3 regions of the Neobacillus sp. Soil_C_43 genome follow, and region 3 is predicted to be linked to each of the others. Evidence: predicted binding sites of a transcription regulator. Region 3 holds the regulator's gene; each other region holds the start of a gene.

The links. Region 3 encodes LexA, which represses DNA repair genes until DNA is damaged. Its sites were predicted from a motif close to CGAACATATGTTCG; they were not measured.
Region 1: the regulator LexA is predicted to act here: its motif matches at 974-987, upstream of uvrB (excinuclease ABC subunit UvrB).
Region 2: the regulator LexA is predicted to act here: its motif matches at 1,354-1,367, upstream of AC3A54_RS02120 (Y-family DNA polymerase).

The regions. Positions count from the first base shown of each region.
Region 1 covers NZ_JBDGJV010000008.1:116,040-118,316, reverse strand. The annotation lists gene uvrB (excinuclease ABC subunit UvrB) at 1-836, opposite strand, end outside; gene AC3A54_RS12610 (DUF2198 family protein) at 1,252-1,491, opposite strand; gene panF (sodium/pantothenate symporter) at 1,580-2,277, opposite strand, start outside.
Region 2 covers NZ_JBDGJV010000001.1:397,746-400,022, reverse strand. The annotation lists gene AC3A54_RS02135 (MBL fold metallo-hydrolase) at 1-198, shown strand, start outside; gene AC3A54_RS02130 (SDR family NAD(P)-dependent oxidoreductase) at 237-1,034, shown strand; gene AC3A54_RS02125 (YqzH family protein) at 1,082-1,273, opposite strand; gene AC3A54_RS02120 (Y-family DNA polymerase) at 1,433-2,277, shown strand, end outside.
Region 3 covers NZ_JBDGJV010000009.1:166,129-168,405, reverse strand. The annotation lists gene AC3A54_RS13875 (YneB family resolvase-like protein) at 1-418, opposite strand, end outside; gene yneA (cell division suppressor protein YneA) at 437-763, opposite strand; gene lexA (transcriptional repressor LexA) at 921-1,544, shown strand; gene AC3A54_RS13860 (DUF4257 domain-containing protein) at 1,936-2,220, shown strand; gene glnA (type I glutamate--ammonia ligase) at 2,270-2,277, opposite strand, start outside.

The DNA of each region.
Region 1 (2,277 bases), on a different contig from region 3:
TTATTGTCCGCTCTCAGCTCCTCAAGGCGTTCCTCAAGTTCTTTTTCTATATTCTCAATGGCAACGCGCATTTTCTCTTCTCGTGTTACGAAGTGGGAGGCTGGAAAAATGGCGATATGCTCGCGTTCACCAATAATTTCACCTGTGAGCGCATCCACTTCACGAATCCGGTCGATTTCATCACCGAAAAATTCTACGCGCACACAATGCTCATCACGGGAAACGGGGAAAATCTCCACCACGTCTCCTCGAACCCGGAAGGTACCGCGCTTAAAATCAATATCATTTCGTTCATATTGAATATCGACTAAGCGATGGAGCAGGTGATTGCGCTCGATTTCCATGCCGCTTCTAAGCGATAGGACCATCTCACGGTATTCTTCCGGAGAACCGAGACCATAGATACAAGAGACACTGGCGATAATGATGACATCTTTCCGTTCAAAAAGAGCAGAAGTGGCCGAGTGGCGCAATTTATCAATTTCATCGTTGATGCTTGCATCTTTTTCAATGAAGGTATCGGTTTGCGGCACATACGCTTCAGGCTGATAGTAATCATAGTAACTGACAAAATACTCTACCGCGTTGTTCGGGAAAAACTCCTTAAACTCACTATACAACTGTCCTGCCAATGTTTTGTTATGGGCAATGACAAGGGTTGGTTTATTGACCTCTTTTATCACGTTAGAAACGGTGAACGTTTTACCTGTTCCTGTCGCCCCAAGGAGTGTTTGATGACGCTTATTATTTCGAATCCCCTCGACTAACTGGCGAATCGCTTCCGGCTGATCCCCCTGTGGAGAGTACGCTGAGACTAATTCAAATTGGTCTTTCACACGATTTCCTCCCGTACAAATAAATCACTTTTCAGCTAAAAATCTAGTTATTGACCGGGATGGCGCTGGAAAGTGTATCCTCTAAAATTTCATATTAACATTCTACCACAATACCCCAAAAACAAACCAACAATATGCGAACTAGTATTCGTTTTTTGTTGTTTTTGTATAAATAATAGGCTGTGTTAAAGAACAGTTTTGATTTTTACACCCTGTTGATTGGAGCGGAAGGCTCGAAGACTCCTGTGGGAGTATGGTTCAGGGGAGACCCCGCAGGCGCAAGCGCCGAGGAGGCTCGCCGAAACACCCACGGAAAGCGAAGAGCCTGGAGCGGAAATCAACAGGCAAGTTAACAGAGCCAAATAATAAAAAGCCTGCCAGTTTCCTGACAGACTTGCGTAGATTTCTGAGATTACTAGGTCTTCTTCACTGCTCTTGGCTTCATTTTAGCCGCCAGCCAGAAACCGGCGGTCAATGAGAAAGCATCAATGACAATTAACACGAAGGTATTCGTATACCCTTTATATACAGAGGCTGCAATCAGTGCAACCGTTAATACAAGGCCGATCAGTCGATTGTAAGTAACCCGTGTAAAAAGCAGGACTAGTAACCCTGGCAAAATAAGTGCCGACAAGTATTCAATAACATTTACCAATGGGTACACCTCATTCAATAAATTTCTGTTAATTAATTCTAGAAATTTATCAACAAAATTGCAACAAAAATATTAAATTCATCGGTCCTTATGATTCATGCTTCATTTGAAAAACTGCTTCTTTTTGACTTGTCATCAAGCTTACTAGTACAAAACAAAGAAATGAAAGTAAAATTGGCATAACCACTGTATGAAGGCCAAATGCATTTGGATGAAAACGGTCTAATAATATATAAGACCCCATTCCCACAATCATAGATGTTATCGCTCCATACTTATTCCCCTTACTCCAATACAACCCTAAAACTACAGGCCAAATAAAGACAGATTCAAGACCGCCAAACGAGAATAAATTCAGCCAGACAATTAAATCAGGTGGACTTAAAGCAAGCAGGATAACAAGAATCCCAATCACCGCCGTGACACTGAAGCTGACCTTTCTTACATGGTCGTCTCCTGCGTGTGGCTTGATATAATTTAAATAAACATCCTTTACTAATGCAGAGCTTACAAGAATTAATAAGGCATCTACCGTGGACATGATGGCTGCCATAGGAGCTGCAAGAACAATTCCGGCAACATACGGTGGCAAGACCTTCATCGACAACAACGGCATGACGGTATCGCCAATTTTAACATCAGGAAGAACAGGGCGGGCAAACACCCCAATCAGGTGCATGCCAAGCATGATAAAGCCAACTACAATGGTTCCTATAATAATCGCATGATGCATCGCCTTGGAATTTTTATAAGACATGGCCCGAACCGTAATTTGCGGTAAGCCGA
Region 2 (2,277 bases), on a different contig from region 3:
CGGGCGATGACCGTTAAAAACTGGCTGAAAGAAGAGGAACTCACTGTATTTGAAATTTGTCAACGCCTTTTTCCGACTGTCTATCAGCGTGAACTCATGCTAACCATATCAGAAACGGTTGCTCAACTTGACTATTTATCCTCTATCGGCGAAATTAGTAGTAATAATAAACAGCCCGTTCTCTACAAGGCGATCTGAAGAGTGAGTAACGGGAGTAAGCGAGTAGAGGTGTGCATGTGGGAAGGGAACTACTAAAAGAAAAAAATATTGTGATTACCGGTGCATCGGGAGGAATCGGTGCAGAAATCGCTAAGCTTTGTGCGGCACGTGGTGCCAACCTTGTATTACTGGCAAGAAGTTTAGATAAGCTCCAGCAACTTCAATCGGATTTGCAGCAAAAATACCATGTGAGTGTGGATGTTTTCCAACTTGATGTATCTGACACAAAGCAGGTGGAGGAGGTCTTTACACAGATCTTTGATACAATTGGCCAGATAGATATTCTTGTCAATAATGCAGGCTTCGGCATTTTTCGTGAAGCGCATAAAGCAACAATGGATGAAATCAAGGGTATGTTTGATGTGAATGTAGTGGGGCTGATGGCGTGCACGAACATGGTACTGCCGAAAATGCGGGAGAGGCGCTCTGGTCATATTATCAATATTGCCTCGCAGGCAGGGAAGATTGCTACACCAAAATCAAGTGTATACTCAGCTACTAAGCATGCCGTTCTCGGCTATACGAATGCACTAAGAATGGAACTTGCGGATTACAATGTGCTCGTAACAGCCGTTAATCCAGGACCAATCGCTACTAATTTTTTTGACATTGCAGATGAACAAGGCACATATGTAAAAAATGTACAGCGGTACATGCTTCAGCCTGAATATGTGGCAAGTAAGGTGGTTGACAGCATGCTGACGAAAACAAGAGAAATTAATTTGCCACGGTGGATGAACATGGGAAGCGTGGTTTATGTTCTTTTTCCACGGTTGTTTGAGCGACTTGGGAAGCGGGTTTTTAATTCAAAATAGTTTTAATTAATCAGCCTCAATTTTGAGGCTTTTTATTTTACCTAATTTCATCCAGTTAAGAAATCATAAACTGTGTCATTTATGATTTCATGTAAATCTGCTTTTGGTTCTTCTTCTTTTACAAGCAAAATCCTATTGATCAGATCCTCTAAATCTTTTTCGCCAATAGGCATGGATTCAGTTAAATAATACTGTTTCAGACAGTTTAAAATCATTTTTTTTATCAGCTTTTTTTCCACCAATAACACCTCATCCATTATTATAACGCTTTTTTAGTTAATCCCCATAAGAAAAATTGTCAAAAAATCCCCATTGAATACGAACGCATATTCGCTTATGATTAGGAATATAATAATTAAGAACAGATGTTCGAAAAAATAAGATGTGAGGGAAACTCCATGGTCGATTACAGTACGCTGCCGCAAAATAAAATTTTATGTGTGGACATGAAAAGCTTTTATGCAAGCTGCTCAGCTGTCATGCTTGGCCTCGACCCTTTAGATTGCTATTTAGCTGTTTGTGGTAACAAGGAACGTCAAGGGAGTATAGTACTTGCTGCTTCGCCGCGATTGAAAAAAGAATTTGGGATTAAAACGGGAACGCGAATGTTTGAAATTCCAAATGATCCAAGAATCCAAATTGTTGAGCCCAAGATGGCAACCTATTTACGTATTTCTACAGAAATTTCGCGCGTGTTTAACCGCTATGTACCAAAAGAGGCCATCCATACGTATAGCGTCGATGAAAGTTTTATTAAAGTCGATGGAGCTGATCATTTATGGGGAGATGCTCATACCATTGCTCAAAAAATAAAGGATGATATTGAGCGGGAATTCCAGCTGCCCTGTGCAGTGGGGATTGGCCCCAATATGTTAATGGCAAAGCTTTGTCTTGATCTTGATGCAAAGAAAAAAGGCGTGGCAGAGTGGACATATGAGGACGTCCAAACAAAGCTTTGGAAGGTATCACCACTTAGAGAAATGTGGGGTATTGGCAGACGTGTGGAAAAAACATTAAATAGTATGGGGATTTTTACTGTCGGTCAGCTGGCCCGCTATGATTTAGAAAAGCTGGAAAAGAAATTCGGAATTATGGGAAATCAGTTATATTATCATGCCTGGGGAGTGGACCTCTCTGATTTGGGAGCACCCATTATCCAAGGGCAAATTAGCTTCGGAAAAAGCCAAATTCTCTTAAGAGATTATAAAGAGGAAGAGGAGATTAAGGCTGTCATGTTAGAAAT
Region 3 (2,277 bases):
TTCCACGCTTAATTTTAACGTTATGAAGCTTTCGTTGATATTCCTCCACCATACTGACAATCTGTAGAACCATTGAGTCAGATTCAGATAATTGTAATTCGCCATTATGGGTTATGCAATAGAGCTTTATGTTTTCCTTTAGGATGCAATGTAGGAGAGCAATCTTTGCATTGCCTCGCCCAAGACGTGTTTCATCCTGAATTAACAAAGCCTGGACATGGTTATCTTTTATTCGATCTAATACCTCTAGTATGCCCTCACGATCAAAATCATAGCCACTAGCTTGTTCTTTAATAATCGTATCAATTTCGAATTGATGTTGTTTTGCCAATTGAATTAATTCTTCTTCCTGACGTTCCAATGAGGTTTCCTGGGTTTCTTTATTTGTGCTAACACGACAATAAACAATTGCTTTCATATATATTACCTAACCTAACTAATTTCCCGGAGCACTTGCTAGTTCCGTTGTGGAGGAAGAATCTTCTCTACTGACAGGGATGATAATCTCTTCACCTGGAAAGATTTGATCATTTACAATTTTGTTATGTTTTTTAACCCATCCTACAAATTCTTTATTCGTTAACGAATGCTGTGAAGAATATTGGTCAGAGATTTCCCATAAGGAATCCCCTTCAGAGATTGTTACCTTTATAAACTGATCCTCTTCATTTGAATGATACTGGAAGGATAGAATGATAGCAATTGAACAGCTTAACAGAATAAGAGTAATGGCATAGGAGTATTGGTTCCATAATTTTTTCATATAATTACACCTCTAATAAGAATATATGTTCTCTTTTGTTATTTTTATTATAGTACGAACGTTTGTTTGTTGTCAACTTCATTTTCGAACTTATGTTTGTATAAAAAAGGCGAACATGCTATAATAAAGACAACATTAACCAGGCGAGGTGCATTTTATGGTAAAAATATCAAAGCGGCAGCAGGATATCTTAGATTTCATTAAAGAAGAGGTTAAGAGTAAAGGTTATCCTCCTTCTGTTAGAGAAATCGGCGAAGCTGTTGGACTTGCATCCAGCTCTACTGTTCACGGTCACTTATCAAGACTTGAAAGCAAAGGTCTTATTAGACGGGATCCGACAAAGCCAAGAGCCATTGAGATATTAGAAGCTGACGAAGCTGCACATATTCCGAGAAATAAAGTTGTCAACGTACCAGTAGTTGGGAAAGTTACTGCAGGCTTACCAATTACAGCAATTGAAAATGTTGAGGAGTACTTCCCGCTTCCAGAAAGCTTGGCACCAGCTGATGAACATGTATTTATGTTAGAAATTATGGGTGAAAGTATGATAGAAGCAGGAATTCTTGACGGAGATTATGTCATTGTAAAACAACAGCCAACAGCTAATAATGGTGATATTGTTGTTGCAATGACAGAGGAAGACGAAGCAACTTGTAAAAGATTTTTTAAAGAAAAGGATTACATCCGTTTGCAGCCAGAAAATTCTACAATGGAACCTATTATTCTACGGAATGTCTCCATTTTAGGAAAAGTAATAGGTGTTTACAGACATATCCACTAAAACAAAAGAGCTGTCACCAACTTGGTGCAGCTCTTTTTGTTTGTCTATGTTAAAGCATATGATATTTGACATGCCTGTTAATTGGAGCGGAAGGCGCGAAGACTCCTGCGGGAGTAGCGGTCACGGGAGACCCCGCAGGAGTGAGCGACGAGGAGGCTCCCGGAACGCCCGCGGAAAGCGAAGCGCCTGGAGCGGAAATCAACAGACAATAGTAACAGGTCCTTACGTTCATATATTGGGAAAAATTTCAATAATATACATTATTATGTTTAATATATTGAAAATTCAGTATATTTACTCATGATATTAGTACAGCACTTTAATATAATAGTAATACACCAAGATTTACCTTAGGTCCAAAAAATAAACGGCTTAAGGAGTGTGAGAAACAGTGTTATGGGACATTATTTTCTCTGTAGCAATTGGTGGATTGGTTGGGGTTGTTGGACATGTTCGGAAACACGGTAAAATCATTATGCCTAGGAAAACAAAAAAGTTCATCTATCTGGGTTTTCTAGAAGAATTGCTTCTAGGCGCGGTCGCCTCTCTTCTCCTCGTTCTATACACAGAACCTAATTCATTGGTAGAAATCATTGTTTTTTCAATCATTGCTGGCATCGGCGGTGATACAGTCCTTAATAGATTTAAAATGTTAAACCAGGAAGGTGAGAAATAAGGATAATAAAAAACCTTAGCAGCCATTAAGGCGCTAAGGTTTTTTATTTTTAGTACA